2 regions of the Geobacillus stearothermophilus ATCC 12980 genome follow, and region 2 is predicted to be linked to the other one. Evidence: predicted binding sites of a transcription regulator. Region 2 holds the regulator's gene; the other holds the start of a gene.
What was found. The regulator NrdR, encoded in region 2, represses ribonucleotide reductase genes. The targets are predictions, from matches to a motif close to AACACNATATATNGTGTT.
Positions count from the first base shown of each region.

Region 1: a site for NrdR is predicted at 6,012-6,029, ahead of QSJ10_RS10155 (vitamin B12-dependent ribonucleotide reductase). Genes of this name have one in related genera too.

Region 1 is NZ_CP128494.1:1,864,175-1,872,374, forward strand. It holds gene QSJ10_RS10120 (DUF1385 domain-containing protein) at 1-138, shown strand, start outside; gene QSJ10_RS10125 (SA1362 family protein) at 159-515, shown strand; gene QSJ10_RS10130 (patatin-like phospholipase family protein) at 541-1,425, opposite strand; gene mntR (transcriptional regulator MntR) at 1,513-1,938, opposite strand; partial or broken gene QSJ10_RS10140 (spore photoproduct lyase family protein) at 2,066-2,323, opposite strand; gene QSJ10_RS10145 (coiled-coil domain-containing protein) at 2,408-2,785, shown strand; partial or broken gene QSJ10_RS10150 (spore gernimation protein) at 2,830-3,069, opposite strand; gene QSJ10_RS10155 (vitamin B12-dependent ribonucleotide reductase) at 3,312-5,885, opposite strand; gene QSJ10_RS10160 (lipoate--protein ligase family protein) at 6,139-6,978, opposite strand; gene QSJ10_RS10165 (rhodanese-like domain-containing protein) at 7,128-7,502, shown strand; gene QSJ10_RS10170 (ROK family transcriptional regulator) at 7,561-8,200, opposite strand, start outside.
Region 2 is NZ_CP128494.1:2,147,014-2,155,213, reverse strand. It holds gene polA (DNA polymerase I) at 1-339, shown strand, start outside; gene mutM (DNA-formamidopyrimidine glycosylase) at 437-1,261, shown strand; gene coaE (dephospho-CoA kinase) at 1,290-1,895, shown strand; partial or broken gene QSJ10_RS15650 (glyceraldehyde 3-phosphate dehydrogenase NAD-binding domain-containing protein) at 2,012-2,920, shown strand; gene speD (adenosylmethionine decarboxylase) at 3,220-3,594, shown strand; gene QSJ10_RS11655 (hypothetical protein) at 3,720-4,118, shown strand; gene nrdR (transcriptional regulator NrdR) at 4,186-4,647, shown strand; gene QSJ10_RS11645 (replication initiation and membrane attachment family protein) at 4,753-6,144, shown strand; gene dnaI (primosomal protein DnaI) at 6,156-7,088, shown strand; gene ytxC (putative sporulation protein YtxC) at 7,375-8,200, shown strand, end outside.

The DNA of each region.
Region 1 (8,200 bases), 280 kb from region 2:
CTGGGCTATCCCGGTCTATGGCTGCAGCGGCTGACGACAAAAGAGCCGGACGACGACCAAGTGGAAGTGGCCATCGCTTCGTTCCAGCAGCTTCTTCGTTTAGAGGCGGAAGCGGAAGCGAAAAAAGCGGTGCAGTAATCGTAAAGGGGGTGGATTCATTGCGGCACAGGGCTGTTCACCCGCTCGCCGGACTTATGATTTTGCTTGGGACGCTTGGCATTGTGTATACCCTTTTTGCCCATCCGACGGTGCTGTTTCGCCAGCTGTTGTTTGTTGCGCTGTTTGCAGCCGCGATTTATCTCTTTTACCGTTTCGTCTACCAACGCCGCACTAGCAAAGAACGATTGTCGTATCTAAAAGCGGTGCGGCAGTCGAAAAAGCTTCATCCCCGCTCCGCGCACAAGCAGCCGAAGCCGGCGAAACTAAAACGGCCGTTGAAAAAGCGAATGGCGACTCCGCATTTGACCGTCATCGAGGGCAAAAAAGGCAAAAAAAAGAATCGGGCTTCCTTTTAGCTTGATTCTTTTTTGTTTTGGGCGCTCAAAACGCCCACCGCCGCAAAAACTGCCGCGCCCGCTCGCGCCCATAGTCAATGAGACGCCGGCGCGCTTCCAGGTCGATGGAAAAATCGGTCGCAAGAACGTTTTCCACCGGCAAAAAGATGATGTTTTTTTCATGGCGGCGCGAAATATAGCGGGCGTCATGCGCCTCTTTCATCGCCTCAAACAACGCTTCGTACAAATCAAGCGCGTTGGCAATGCGCCGTTTCGGCCGCTGGCCGGGCTTGGCGCTCAATTGAACGCCGAGCACCGGCCGTTTTTTCGTTTCTTTTTCTTCATCAAAGAGAAACAGCGGAAAGTTGCTGAGCACCCCGCCGTCAACGATGAGGGAGGTGCCGTCCCGTCCGTGAAGGCGGACCGGCTCGAAAAAGTACGGAATGCTCGTGCTCATCCGCACCGCCTTGGCGATCGAAAACGAGCCGGGGTCAATGCCGTATATCGCCAAATCATCCGGCAGCACGACGATGCGCCCGTTCGTCACATCGGAGGCAACGATATACAAACTGTCAGCTGGTACATCCCGAAACATACGCACTCCGCGGGCAGCGAGCGCCGATTCGATCCACTGTTCAAACACGTTTCCCTTATAAACTCCTAAATGCCAATATAGACGCACCCACTTCCAAACAGAAAACGGAACCCACGACGCCCGTTCATCCAAAAACTGCTCCAGCCTAAGCTCCTCGAACAACTGCGTCATCTCACGGGCGGTGTATCCAGCCGCCAGTAGCGCAGCAAGCAGCGCCCCGGCGCTCGTCCCGGCAAGCCGCTTCCAGCGCAGCCCTTTTTCTTCAATGGCCTCATACGCCCCCAGCAACGCAAACCCTTTCACTCCGCCGCCGGAAAAGACGAGATCAATGTCCATCGCCGCCTCCCCTTTCTCGCTGTTTATATATATGTAAGAGAAAGAAAAGGCGTTTAGTACGAAAAACAAAAAAGAGCAAGCAGTCGCTTACTCCCCTTGCTCATTGCGCTTTTGCACGTCGCGCAGCGCCTCAAGACGGCGTTCGTCCTCTTGAAAATATTGCACCAAATCGCCAATCCGGTCGATGGCGTTCCAACTCAAATGGTGTTCAATCCCTTCCACATCGCGGTAAATGTTTTCTTCGTTGACGCCAATGAGGCGAAGAAACTGCTCAAGCAGCTCATGGCGGTACACAAGCCGTTGGCCGATTTTTTTTCCTTTCGGCGTCAAGACAAGGCCGCGGTACTTTTCATACACCAAATATTCATCTTTATCGAGCTTTTGCACCATTTTCGTCACTGAAGAAGGGTGAACGGACAACGCTTCCGCGATGTCCGAAACGCGGGCATAGCCTTTTTCTTCAATCAACAAGTAAATTTGTTCAATATAATCTTCCATGCTCGGTGTCGGCAACGTTTGTCCCCTCCTGCAACGTTTGCCTGCCGCCAGCAAATCCCCCGGCCTATACCGTCACTCCGATGCGTCGGCCCTTTTGGCAGACAAAAAGAGCAATCATTTCTATTGTACCATAAAAGGGGCATTACGTAAAATACTGCACCTCAGCCGCCGGGAAAAAGCGGGTAATGTACGAACGCATCGTTTCCTCCAGCTCCTGCGCCTCCTCGTCACGATACACGTATTTGCCGATGCCGTACCGCCCCCACTTATACTTGCGCTTCGATTCGTCCAAATCGAGCTTGGTTTTCGGGTAACGCTGCTCGATGACCCGCTTGGCCGGCTTGGTAAACCGATGCTGGATGAGCTCAAACGTCAAACTAGATAAATCCACTCCTTTCAAAACATTCGTACTCCTTTGCGATTTGCCATGACAGCTCATAAACGCAATGATACAATAAAACTAAGCTGAAAGGGGGGATGCAGAATGTCTCACGAGCTTGTCGAATTGCTTCGCTCAGTGCTGAAAGAGGAGTTGCAGCCGATTCATGAACGCCTCGACCGACTAGAAGCCGGACAACAGCGCCTCGAAGAACGGCAACAACGCCTCGAAGAACGACAACAGCGCCTCGAAGAACGACAACAGCGCCTCGAGGAAAAGTTGGACCATTTCATCATCGAAACGCGCAGCCATTTCAAAAAAATCGAGGACGAGCTGGCTGAGCATCGGCGTATGTTCGAGATACTGTCACATGATTGGCGTAACGCGAACATTGCGATTGAATATTTAAATCATAAGATCGGCCAGCACGATCTGGAAATGTATCAACTCAAAAAGCGGCTCGAACTCCAAGAAACAAAATAAAAGCGTATGCCCGATGACCGGCGCATACGCTCTAACTGCTTAGCTTACCCACGCTTGCGAATGCGGAAATTGTCTTCCAACAGCACCCAGTTTTCCGGATACGGATACCCGAGCACCCAGTAGCTGATTCCGCGCAATCCGTATTCTTTCACCAAGTCAAATTTCGCCAACGCGCTGCGGGCGTCCTCAAACCACACTTCATGTTGTCGCCCTTGTTCATCTGTATAGCGGTAAAACGGCGAGGCGGCCGCCGCATCGTATTGGATGGACGCCCCGTAGCGAATGGGGCTAGCCGGTTCGGGTCGCTCAGTTCATTGGCGGCGACAATCCGCTCGAGTGGAACGCCGTAACGCTGAGCCAACTGCCAAAGCGTCTCCCCGCGCTTTACGACATGAACAATCATGACGCTCCCCCTTTCGTTCCCTCCTTTTACCACTACATCTTGGCTTTTGCCTTTTATGTAAAAAAACGCCGGTTCCTCTACGGAAACCAGCGTTTCATCCATCCAAACCCATCCGTATCACCATTACAGGCCGCACTTCAGCTGGGCGCCGCAGTTCGTGCACGTGTTGCAGCCGCCGATCTCTTCAACCGTTCCTTCGCGGCAAATCGGGCAAATGTTGCCGATTTCGGAGCCGATCGTCACATCGGTGGCGCGCACATCTTGAATCGTATCGACAAGCACGACGGCGCGTTTTGTTTCTTTTTCCTCTTGTTCTTCTGGAAGCAGTTCTAGCTGTTCTTCGATCCGGTTTTCTTCCGCTTTCAACGTCAACACTTGCGCATCGCGGCTGCCGTCGACGTAGACGGTGCCGCCTTTCGCGCCGCCGCGCCATAAACGCTCGTACACTTTTTGCACTTGCTCGACGGTGTAGCCTCTCGGCGCGTTGACCGTTTTCGACAAGCTCGAGTCGACCCAGCGCTGAATGATGCATTGCACATCGGCGTGCGCTTCCGGCGGCAAGTCCATCGCCGTCACAAACCAAGGCGGCAAATGGTTCGGGTCGGCTTCCGGATGTTTGTCCAAATATTCTTGGACAATGTCCGCTTTCACTTCGATAAATTTACCCAAGCGCCCGCTCCGGTAGTACGAGAACGAGAAGTACGGCTCCAGCCCGGTTGAGACGCCGACCATCGTTCCCGTCGATCCTGTCGGCGCCACCGTCAGCAAGTGTGAGTTGCGGATGCCGTATTTCAAAATATCTTGGCGAATGTCATCCGGCATCCGTTTCATGTAACCGGTGTTGATGAACGCTTCGCGCAACTTTTGCGTTTCTTCTTCCGTTTCGCCGACCAAAAACGGGAAGCTGCCTTTTTCTTTCGCCAGCTCGATCGAGGCCCGGTAAGCGGTCGTGGCGATCGTGCGGAACAGTTCGTCCACAAGTTGATTTCCTTCCTCGGAGCCGTACGCTTTTTCGCAGTAAATGAGCAAGTCGGCAAGCCCCATGACGCCAAGGCCGATGCGGCGCTCGCCGAGCGCCTGTTTTTTGTTTTCCTCAAGGAAGTATGGCGTAGCATCAATGACGTTGTCTTGCATCCGCACCCCGATTTCAACCGTACGCTTCAGTTTTTCATAGTCCACGACTTTCCGCTCTTTGTCTACCATGTTCGCCAAGTTAATGGCGGCCAAGTTGCAGACCGAATATGGCGCAAGGGGCTGTTCCCCGCACGGATTGGTCGCCACGACTTTTTGTCCGTACGCGCGAGCGTTCGTCATTTCATTGGCATTGTCGATGAAGAAAATGCCCGGCTCGGCTGAATACGTCGCACAAATGTTGATCAACTTCCAAAGCTCGCGGGCGCGGATTTTCCGGTAGACGCGGACGCGGTAGCCCATTTGTTCCCATTCGCGCACATCGCCGACTTCATGCCATTTTTCATTGTAAATGCGCATTTCTTCTTCAGAATACGTTTCTACGTCCGGGAAGCGCAGCGCGTATTCTTCGTCCTTTTCGACCGCTTCCATGAATTCTTTCGTCAAGCAGACGGAAATGTTCGCACCGGTCAAAAAGTCCGGGTTGTGCACCGTGTATGTACCGCCGGTGCGCAGTTTTTCTTCGGCATCTTTGATAATTTCCTCTGTGAAGCCGCCGTAGTCAGGCGCGTTTTTGTACCGGACGATCGCTTCGTACATCGTTCGCTCCCGCTCGGTGAGCGGCGTGAATTTCAGTTTGTCGCGCGCTGCTTTTTTGATGCCCTCGTCTTCCATATTTTCAAGCAGGTAGCGCAAAATGCGCGGGTTTTGCATTTTCGAGACGATGAATTCGATAATGTCCGGGTGCCAGTCGGCCAGCATAATCATTTGGGCGCCGCGGCGGGAGCCACCTTGCTCGACAAGGTGGGTCAGCTTCGCAATGTCGTCAAGCCATGAGACCGACCCGGACGATTTGCCGTTCACCCCACGCGCAAGCGTATGGCGCGGCCGCAATGTCGAGCCGTTCGTCCCAACGCCGCCGCCGCGGCTCATAATTTCCATCACCTGCTTCCGATGTTCGGAAATGCCTTCGCGCGAATCTTTCACAAACGGCATCACATAGCAGTTGAAATACGTCACTTCCTTGCCTGAACCCGCCCCGTACAACACGCGGCCGGCCGGAACAAAATTCAAGCTGGCGAGCTCTTGATAAAACTTTTCGAACCACTCTTTCCGCTTTTCTTCGGTCTTTTCCACCGCCGCCAGCCCGGTCGCATTGCGCTTGGCGATTTGCTCATAGAAAATCTCGAGCGGCTTGTCGATAATGTCGAGCGATCGAAGGACAATGCCGGTTTCCGCCTCCTCGCCTTCGAGCACGTGCCGGTATTCGTCTTCAATCAACACGCGCGCTTTTTTCGCCTCCCAGTCAATATCGACGATAAAACCGAGACCGCGGGCTGGGAATTTCGGGTCCTCCTTGATCGTCAACACAACGAAATCGCCCGGTGTGAGCGTCAGCTTTTCCGTATCCTTAAACGAATAACGGTCCAACATGACCAAACGGGATACGCCTTTATGGGTGATGTGCATATCCGGCGTAATCGGATGCACTTGCGGAAATAGGCGGATATCCTCGTTCAGCTTGTCAATATTGATTTTCATTTTTTCGGACGACGCCACCGTCATTCTCCTATCTCTCCTCTTTTATATAATTATATAATCTCTCATGTTTTTGCCAATGTTGCCCTGTCTTCTCTACCTTACCATATCAAACAGAAAAAAACAATATATAGTATGATTTTTTACGAAAATCATACTATATATTGTGATTTAGAACAGATCATTTCGTTTTTGTCAAGCAAAAAAAGACAAAAAACGGCGAAAAACGGACCAGCCATGCCGTTTTTGCCAAAACAGGAGCGATGTTCCATATTGCCGCCTAACGCTTAAAGTTCCATTCATCGCTTTCGTATTTCGTCCGCGCCAGCTCTTCGACGTACGCCAACTCTTCGGCGGTGAGCGTGTACGGTTCCAATACGATGTTCAATCCTTTTTCAAATCCTTTGTAAAACGCTTCTTTCGCTTCCTCGATCGTCACCGTGCGGCTCGTCAACTCATTGATCGCGACGGCTTTCTTTTTAAAATCGCGCTGCAGACGCTCTTTCACCCGCTCGTTTGGATATTTAAACAAGCTGAACAGCAAGTCTTCGTCCAAATCGAGCAAAATCGAACCATGCTGCAAAATGACGCCTTTTTGCCGCGTTTGCGCGCTGCCGGCGATTTTCCGCCCCTCAACGACAAGTTCGTACCACGACGGTGCGTCAAAGCAAACAGCCGAGCGCGGGCTGCGCAAATCCGCTTTTTCTTCTTCTGTTTTCGGCACGGCGAAATACGCGTCAAGCCCAAGGAAGCGAAATCCTTCCAAAATGCCCTGGGAGATGACGCGATACGCTTCCGTCACCGTCTGCGGCATCGCGGGATGCGATTCGGAGACGATGACGCTGTATGTCAACTCTTTGTCATGAAGAACGCCGCGCCCGCCAGTCGGGCGGCGGACAAAGCCGAGGCCGTTCCGTTTCACCGCGTCTAAATCAATTTCTTTCTCCACTTTTTGAAAATAGCCGATCGACAACGTCGGCGGATTCCAGCCGTAAAAGCGGACCGTCGGCGGAATTTTTCCTTCGCTGTGCCACTCTAAGAGCGCCTCATCAAGCGCCATATTAAACGACGGCGAGCCCTCGCCGGAGTCAATAAAGCGCCATACTTCCTTTTTAGCCATCGTTCCACCTTCTTTTCAGAATCACCTTTACTAGTTTAGCAAACAACGCCGGCCAAGGGAAGAAAAATGGCATCGCGAAAACACTTTGCTTCCGAGCGGCAACTCTATATAATAGGAAATAGCGGACAAAGCGAAAGGAGGCATGACGGGTGGAAGCATTGCTCATTATTCTCGGGGCGGTCATCGTGTATTCCGTCATTACGTACTTCTGGCAGAAGAGAATTGTCAAAGCATTGACAGAAGAAGAGTTCCGCGCCGGCTACCGGAAGGCGCAATTGATCGATGTCCGTGAACCGGATGAGTTTGCGGCTGGACATATTTTAGGGGCGCGCAACATCCCGCTGACCCAACTGCGCATGCGCATGAAAGAATTGCGCAAAGACCAGCCGATTTATTTATATTGCCAAAACGGGCTGCGCAGCGGGCGGGCCGCACAAATGCTTTACCGGAAAGGGTATCGCGATTTGTACCATTTAAAAGGCGGATTTAAAACGTGGACCGGGAAAGTGAAGAAAAAAGCGTAGCGATCGGCAAAAAGAGGCGCGCTGCCGGACTAGGCAGGCGCCTTTGCTGTTGCGGCCGTCAAGGAGCCGTCTCAAATTCCGGCGGCAGGACGACCGCCTCAAGCACCGAAGCAGCCGCGCCGATGGCGCAGCTTTTCTCTTTCAGCTTGGAGGAGATGATAGACGGCTCGCTTTCTTTTTTGACGAGAATGCGCTCCCTCACCTCTTTGCGCGCTGCATCAAGCACGAAATCACCGGCCTGAGCAAGCGGGCCGCCGATAATGATCGCCTCCGGATTGTACGCGTAGATCACCTGCAACAGTCCGATGCCGAGATAACGCCCCGTTTCCTCCAAAATGCCGGCCAACGGTTCATCGCTTTCCGCCGCCAGCGCCATCGCGGCGATGGAAAAGCGGTCGTCCAGCCACTCCGAACGGCCTTCTTCGGCCAAACGGCGTTCAATATATTTTTGTGAAGCGTACATTTCCCAGCAGCCGGTATTGCCGCAAGTACAGCGGACGCCGTTGACATCGATCGTATGATGGCCGATCTCGCCCGCTAGCCCGTTCACCCCGCGATACAGCTGATGATGAAGGACGACGCCGGCGCCAATGCCGATGCCGGCGCTAATATACACAAAATGGGCAAACTCCTTGCCGGCGCCGAACCATTTTTCGCCAAGCGCCGCCAGTTTCGCCTCGTTTTCGACGATGACCGGA
Region 2 (8,200 bases):
ACGCTGCTGCATCGGCGCCGCTATTTGCCCGATATTACAAGCCGCAACTTCAACGTCCGCAGCTTCGCCGAGCGGACGGCGATGAACACACCGATCCAAGGGAGTGCCGCTGATATTATTAAAAAAGCGATGATCGATCTAAGCGTGAGGCTGCGCGAAGAACGGCTGCAGGCGCGCCTGTTGCTGCAAGTGCATGACGAACTCATTTTGGAGGCGCCGAAAGAGGAAATCGAGCGGCTGTGCCGCCTCGTTCCAGAGGTGATGGAGCAAGCCGTCGCACTCCGCGTGCCGCTGAAAGTCGATTACCATTACGGTCCGACGTGGTACGACGCCAAATAAAAGCGGCCTGCCCGCCAGCTGCTCGGTTTTTCACGGGGCCGCGCAATGAGCTGTTGCTTTAAAACAGGTGCACGAACAGGAAAAGGAGGGAGGCGCCATGCCGGAACTGCCGGAAGTGGAAACGATCCGCCGCACGCTGTTGCCGCTTGTCGCTGGCAAAACGATTGAAGAGGTGCGGGTGTTTTGGCCGAATATCATTCGTCATCCGCAAGACCCGGCGGCGTTTGCTGCCAGGCTGGCCGGGCAGACGGTGCGCGGCATCGATCGGCGCGGGAAATTTTTGAAATTTTTGCTTGACCGGGATATGCTCATCTCCCATTTGCGCATGGAGGGGCGCTACGCGGTCGCCCAGTCCGATGAGCCGCTTGAACCGCATACGCACATTGTGTTTCGTTTTACAGACGGCAGTGAGCTTCGTTATCGCGATGTACGCAAATTCGGAACCATGCACGTGTACGCGAAAGAGGAAGCAGACTGCCGGCCGCCGCTCGCTCAATTAGGGCCGGAACCGCTGTCCCCAGCGTTTTCTCCGGCGGTGTTGGCCGCAAAAGCGGCGAAAACAAAGCGGACGGTGAAAGCGTTGTTGCTTGATCAAACGGTCGTGGCCGGGTTTGGCAACATTTATGTCGACGAAGCGCTGTTTCGCGCCGGCATTCTCCCTGGACGGCCGGCTGCTTCGCTGACGGATGAAGAACTTGCACGGTTGCACGAAGAAATGGTAGCGACGATCGGCGAGGCGGTCATGAAAGGGGGAAGCACGGTGCGCACGTATGTGAATACGCAAGGAGAAGCCGGAATGTTCCAGCATCACCTGTTCGTATACGGCCGCAAAGGGGAGCCGTGCAAACGGTGCGGCACCCCGATTGAGAAAATGGTTGTCGCCGGCCGCGGCACGCATTATTGCCCGCGTTGCCAACGCTAGGCAGCAGACAAAAAAGGAGGGGTGCCGAATGGCATTCACGATCGGATTAACCGGTGGAATTGCGAGCGGCAAAAGTACGGTCAGCGCGATGATGCGCGAGCTCGGCCTTCCGGTCATCGATGCGGATGAGGCGGCGCGCGCCGTCGTCCGCCCGGGGGAGGAGGCGTACCGGCAAATCGTCGCTGCATTCGGTCCGGGCATTTTGCGGGCGGACGGCGAAATCGACCGAGCCAAACTCGGGGCGATCGTCTTTAACGACGAACAACAGCGGAAAGTGCTCAACGCCATCGTTCACCCAGCGGTGCGGAAAAAAATGCTGGCTGAAAAAGAAGCGCACATCCGCTCCGGAGCGAAGACCGTCGTCCTAGATATTCCGCTGTTATTTGAAAGCGGGCTGACTCATTGGGTGGATAAAGTGCTTGTTGTGTACGTCGACGATGACGTTCAGCTCCGCCGGCTCATGGCGCGCAACGGTTTCACCGAAGAGGAAGCGCTCGCCCGCATCCGCTCCCAGTGGCCGATGGCGGAAAAAGTGAAACGGGCCGATGCGGTGATTGACAACAACGGGACGATCGAAGAGACACGCCGGCAGTTGCTGGCCATTTTGCATCAATGGGACGCCTTGGGAAAATAGGCGTCTTTTTTGCTGCGTTTTATTGATTTTGCTCTCCGTATTTCACAAAAATATGATATACTATTTATGTGGATTAAAATAAATAGTATAACATATATGAGAAGGGAACAAGGTGAATGAAGGCGAAAGTGGCGATTAACGGATTCGGACGAATTGGACGGATGGTATTCCGGAGAGCCATCAATCCTCCCGACCTTGAAATTGTGGCGGTGAATGCTAGCTATCCGCCGGAAACGTTAGCCCATTTGGTGAAATACGACTCCAACCACGGCAAATTCGACGGCGATGTCGCCGCTTTGGAAGACGGATTGCTTGTCAACGGCAAAAAGGTGGAATTGCTGAACTCGCGCGACCGCAACAATTGCCGTGGAAAGAGCTTGATATTGATATTGTGATTGAAGCGACCGGCAAATTTAACTTCCCTCCGAAAGAAGTCTCCTACTTCTAAACGTGAAGGTGCGCCAGCACCAGTGAAAGTGGGAGATGAATTTCGGTTGGCGTTAGCCAACGAATATGATAGAATATGGCTAGAACGGACACCTTCGGAACGAAGGGAAGCGTAAAGGGTTCTTGTGTGTGGCTTACCGTTCAGCGAACACACACAAGTCGCTTGAAGCCCCCACCTCTAAGCGAAGTGTAGGTGGTGGGTAGTTCACAAGGAAAGCTTCATGGCATGGCGTTGCGCGTTCCGACGCCGAACGTGTCGCTTGTCGATTTGGTCGTTGACGTCAAGCGGGATGTGACGGTCGAGGAAGTGAACGAAGCTCTTCTCCGCGCAGCCAATGGTCCGCTGAAAGGCATTTTGGATTTCACGATGGAGCCGCTTGTGTCGATCGATTTCAACACGAACCCGCATGAACCCGCATTCGGCGATCATTGACGGTTTGTCGACAATGGTGATTGACGGCCGGAAAGTGAAAGTGCTCGCCTGGTACGACAACGAGTGGGGCTATTCGTGCCGCGTCGTCGACTTGGCCAGCCTTGTCGCCGCCAAAATGAATGAGCGTCTTCATGTGAGCGCTTAAGCAGTTTTTCTTCCAATCTCGCAATCGTGAAAAGATGCGCAAAGCGTCCGATCCGCCCGTGTGGCGGTGTGGGCGCTTTTTCCTTTTGGCATGCGAAAAATTAAAAAAGCCTGTTGCAAAAACCCCCTAAACAAAGTATACTATGTTTCGTGAACTTCTTAACGGCAAAGGTAATGTGACTACTTAAAGGGTTAGGACCTCTTAGGACTAACTTTCCCCCGTGGTAGTTATACATGCCATTTTGCAACCTACAAATCTGTTTTTTATTTGAGAAAATTGGTTAAAAGGGGGACTTTCGCATGGATACGATGGGTCGTCACGTTATCTCGGAACTTTGGGGATGCGACTTTGACAAACTGAACGATATGGACTTTATTGAAAAAACGTTTGTAGACGCCGCATTAAAATCGGGAGCGGAAATTCGCGAAGTCGCGTTCCATAAATTCGCTCCGCAAGGCGTAAGCGGGGTCGTCATTATTTCCGAATCCCATTTAACGATTCATACGTTTCCGGAACACGGCTATGCCAGCATTGATGTGTATACATGCGGCCATTTAGACCCGACCATCGCCGCGGATTACATCGCCGAAAAGCTTGGCGCGCAAACGCGGGAAACGATTGAGCTGCCGCGCGGCATGCGCCCGATTGAAGTGAAAAAGGCGCACGCGCTGTAATTCCATAACAACGGAAGCAAAAGGAGCGTAAACAGGACGCTCCTTTTTTTACGCTTTCGGCGGTGCCATGGCGGCCAAAATCATGGTATGATGGTGAAAAAAAGAACGATTAGGGAGACGTGGCTATGAGCATGTGGAAAAAGTTGAAGTATGCGTTGACGAACCATTGCGAAACGCGGGAAAACCATGAGGACGCCGAGCTCCGGAGCCATTACTACAAAGCGGCCCACCGCGCTGTCATCGACGCGGTGAAAGAGCTGCTCGCTTCGCTGCCTGACGCCGAGCTGCTTTCCGTTTCCGAAGAGCGCGGCGAGCTTTGCGCCCAAACGCGGCGCGGCCCCAAGCTGTTTATCGTCGCCACCGTCATTTCCGTCCGCCCGTTTGAAACGGCGGTGGACTTTTCGGTGACGACCGAGACAAAGTTCTTGCCGTTTGATTTTGGCCGCAGCCGGGCGGTCATCCTTGAGTTATACCGGAAGCTTGACGGCCGCCTGCCGTATATCGGTTCTGGCCTCAATAGCTGACTATGGCTTGTCTGCCATCTGCCATTCCGGTATGATAGAAGATAAGAAGAGGAACGGAGTGGATGTTATGCGATGTCCGTCATGCCATCACCAAGGCACGCGCGTGCTTGACTCACGCCCGGCCGAAGAAGGCCGCTCGATTCGCCGCCGGCGCGAGTGCGAACAATGCCACTATCGATTTACGACGTTTGAGCGGGTCGAGGAACCGCCGCTGATTGTCGTCAAAAAAGAAGGGACGCGCGAGGAGTTCAGCCGGGAAAAAATTTTGCGCGGTTTGATCAAAGCGTGTGAAAAACGGCCGGTGGCGCTTGAGCAATTGGAAAAAGTGACGCAGGAAATCGAGCGCGAGCTGCGCAGCCAAGGCGTATCGGAAGTAAAAAGCGAAACGATCGGCGAAATGGTCATGGAGCGGCTGTCGCGCATCGATGAGGTGGCCTATGTCCGCTTCGCTTCCGTCTATCGGCAGTTTAAAGATATCAACGTATTTATCGAAGAGCTAAAAGAGCTGATTAAAAAAGGACAACGGTAAAAGGGCTCGAGCGGGAATGCGGCAGGCCCTTTTTTCAGCTTATTTTTCGGCCGGGAAGGCGAGAGGTGGATGGAAACGAATATGGCAGAATGGAAGGTCGGAGCGATGCCACACCATTGGAAAGAGTTGTTGGCCGTTGATCGGTATATGGTGCAAAGCCGCACTGCGCTGCACGATGCGGACCGAAAAGTGTTGACTATGCTGTATCAGCCGCTGATCGGCCATCGTGCGCTCGCCTTATATATGACGCTTTGGGGGGAGCTCGAGCTGCTTGGCGGCCGGGAAGCGACCCACCATCGGCTTATGGCGCTCATGCAGTGCGGCCTGCCGGACATTTACAGCGAGCGGCTGAAGCTCGAAGGCATCGGGCTGCTGAATACGTACGTCCACGCCCCCGAGGCGGAAGAGCCGAAGCAGTTTGTGTATGAGCTGCGCCCGCCGCTGGCGCCGGATCAATTTTTCCGCGACGAAATGCTCGGCGTCTTTTTGTACCGGCAAGTCGGCCGTCATATGTTTGCCCAGCTGAATGACTGTTTTGCCTGCCCGGTTGTGGATGAGACAAAGTTCACCCTGGTGACGCGCGCGTTTTCGGACGTATTTTCGTCCGTTCATGCTGAACAAATCGTCGCGGGATTCAATGAAGAGGCCGGGCGCGAGCTCGAGCCGCCGGATGGAAAAGTGCACATGGGGCGGGACGAGGCGTCGTATGCGCTCGATGACGGCGTGTTTGATTTTGAGCTGTTTTTTGCCGGCTTGTCGAAACAGATGGTGCCGCGCCGGGCCGTAACCGCGAAAGTGAAAGAAGCGATCAAAAAGTTGGCATTTTTGTACGGCATCCCGCCGCTGGAAATGCAAAAAATTGTCCTCGGCGTCATCGATCCGGCATACGAGATTGACATTGACGCCCTGCGCCGGGCGGCCCGGGAGTGGTATGAGATCGAGCACGGCGGCGCCGCCCCGCGCCTTGTCGAACGGGTGCAGCCGCTCGCTTACCGGACGATGGAATACATCGAGCCGCGCACAAAAGAGGAGGCGTTGATGAAGCAGCTCGAGACGATCTCCCCGCGCCAGCTTCTGAAGGAAATTTCCGGGGGAGCGGAGCCGTCGCTCGCCGATTTGCAATTGATCGAAGATATTATGTTTCAACAGCAGCTTCTTCCGGGCGTCGTCAATGTGCTGATTTATTACGTCATGCTGCGGACGAATATGAAACTATCGAAAAAATATGTCGAGAAAATCGCCAGCCATTGGGCGCGCAAAAAGGTGCGCACCGTCAAAGAGGCGATGGAGCTGGCTAAAGAGGAAGCAAAGACGTACCAAAACTGGGCGAATGAAAAAGAAAAAGGGACGCGGACAGTGCGCAAAGTCGTGCGCACCGAAATCGTCCCCGACTGGCTGAACATGGATTACAGCCAGCCGGATGATGACGACTTTGATGTGGAACAGGCGCGCAAAGAGCTCGAGGAACGGCTGAAAAAATACCGTGATGGATCGTAGGTGTAAAGGCGATGGAACGAGTAAATCAACTGTTGCAGCGGCTGTTCGGAAACGAAGGGTTCCGGCGGCGCTATGAACAAATGCGGCGCTATATTTTGACGCATCCGGACGTGCAGCCGTTTTTGCAGGCGCACGAGCAGCAGCTGTCGCGCGATGCGGTGGACCGAAGTTTAATGAAGCTGTACGAATTTATCGAGCAACATGGCCATTGCCGCCAGTGCCCAGGGCTCGAGCAATGCCCAAATATGTTGCCGGGGTATCATCCGAACTTGGTGGTCGCCGGCGGGCGAATTGACGTTGAATACGACCGCTGCCCGAAAAAAGTGCAAGATGATGAACGGAGAAGGCAGGAAGCGCTCATTCAAAGCATGTTCGTGCCGCGGGAAATTTTGCAAGCTTCGCTGTCGGATGTGGATCTTAGCGACGATGGGCGCATTAAAGCCATCCAGTTTGCAGAGAAGTTCGTGACGGAGTACGAGCCGGGGAAAAAAATGAAAGGATTGTACTTGTACGGGTCGTTCGGCGTCGGCAAAACGTATTTGCTCGGGGCGATCGCCAATGAACTGGCGAAACGGAACATTCCGTCGCTCATCGTCTATGTGCCGGAGCTGTTTCGCGAGCTGAAGCATTCATTGCAAGATCAGACGATGAACGAAAAGCTCGATTATGTGAAAAAAGTGCCGGTGCTCATGCTCGATGACCTTGGAGCGGAGGCGATGTCGAGCTGGGTGCGCGACGATGTGCTCGGCCCAATTTTGCAATACCGGATGTTTGAAAATTTGCCGACCTTTTTCACCTCCAACTTTGATATGAAGCAGCTCGCCCACCATTTGACGTATTCGCAGCGCGGCGAGGAAGAAAAAGTGAAAGCCGCCCGCATTATGGAGCGGATCCGCTCACTCGCGCACCCGGTTGAAATTACCGGGCCAAACCGCCGCGAATGATGGATAAGCGGTCAAACGGCGCGCTTACGGCGTCCCCTGACGCAAGGGGGCGCCGTTTTTCTGCGCTGGGGCGGAAAGGATGCATTCTCCGCCAGCCGCCAAGGAGCGGGGCATCTTGGCGAATGAACCCGTTGCGAATGTCTGTGCGCTCCGTCCGCCGCAGCCGCCGAGCGGCGCATCCCTGTAGGCGGGAAACGTTGGACGTTTTGCGCTTTTTTAGTCTAAACAGCTGATTGTCCCCATATATATAAACCAAGTGTTGATCTCGGAGAAGGGGGGACAGCGGGTGATCGAAATCCATTTTGACAAGGCAAGCGAGGCGGAGAAACTGTTTTGGCTGCTGAATGAACGGAAACGGGATGCCTGTCCGCTGTTTCACGCCGCTTACGACGGAAACAAGATCGTGGCGGTTTACATATACGGCGATGAGAAGCACGTGCTCGAGACGTATATCATACCAGCCATGACTGCATTTGTGCAGTCTGTCCTCGAAGACCGGCTGTTGTTGTCGATCATTTCCGGTGTCTTTTATTTTCGCGACCGCGAGGAACAGCAGCAAATTTTGGCGCTCGCCCATTCGTTTTTGGACGGTGAACGGCGCGATTATCAGAAAGGGGCGGAGTTTGCTGCTTCGCGCATGGCGCTGCTGCGCGAGGCGTGCGCTTCGTTTTTGCGCGACGGGCTGTCCTTCTCGTTTTCGTCGTTTGTCACCTTTCGGCTGAAGCCGTACATCGAGCGGCTTGAACATTATGTCGGGCTCGCGATTGACGAGTACAAATTGGAGCAAGAGTATCAAACTTTCGTGCAAATGCTGCGCGAATGCCTGGTTGGCCGGACGCCGCAATGGCCGCGCCTGTATTTGGTGCACGACCCGCCGCACTTCGTGTTTTACGACCGCCACCGCCGCGAGCTGTCGGCGGCGGAAGTGAAACGGCTGATCGACCGCCATCTCGTCGTCAGCCAGCCGATGTATATCGATTCTTCGGTGCTCGCGCCGCTTGTCTCGCTTGCTCCGGCGGAAATTGAGCTGTATACCGACCACCCGGATGACGGCATGGTGCAGACGCTGCAAAACGTGTTTCAAGAGCGGCTTCGCCTCCGCCGCCGCGCTG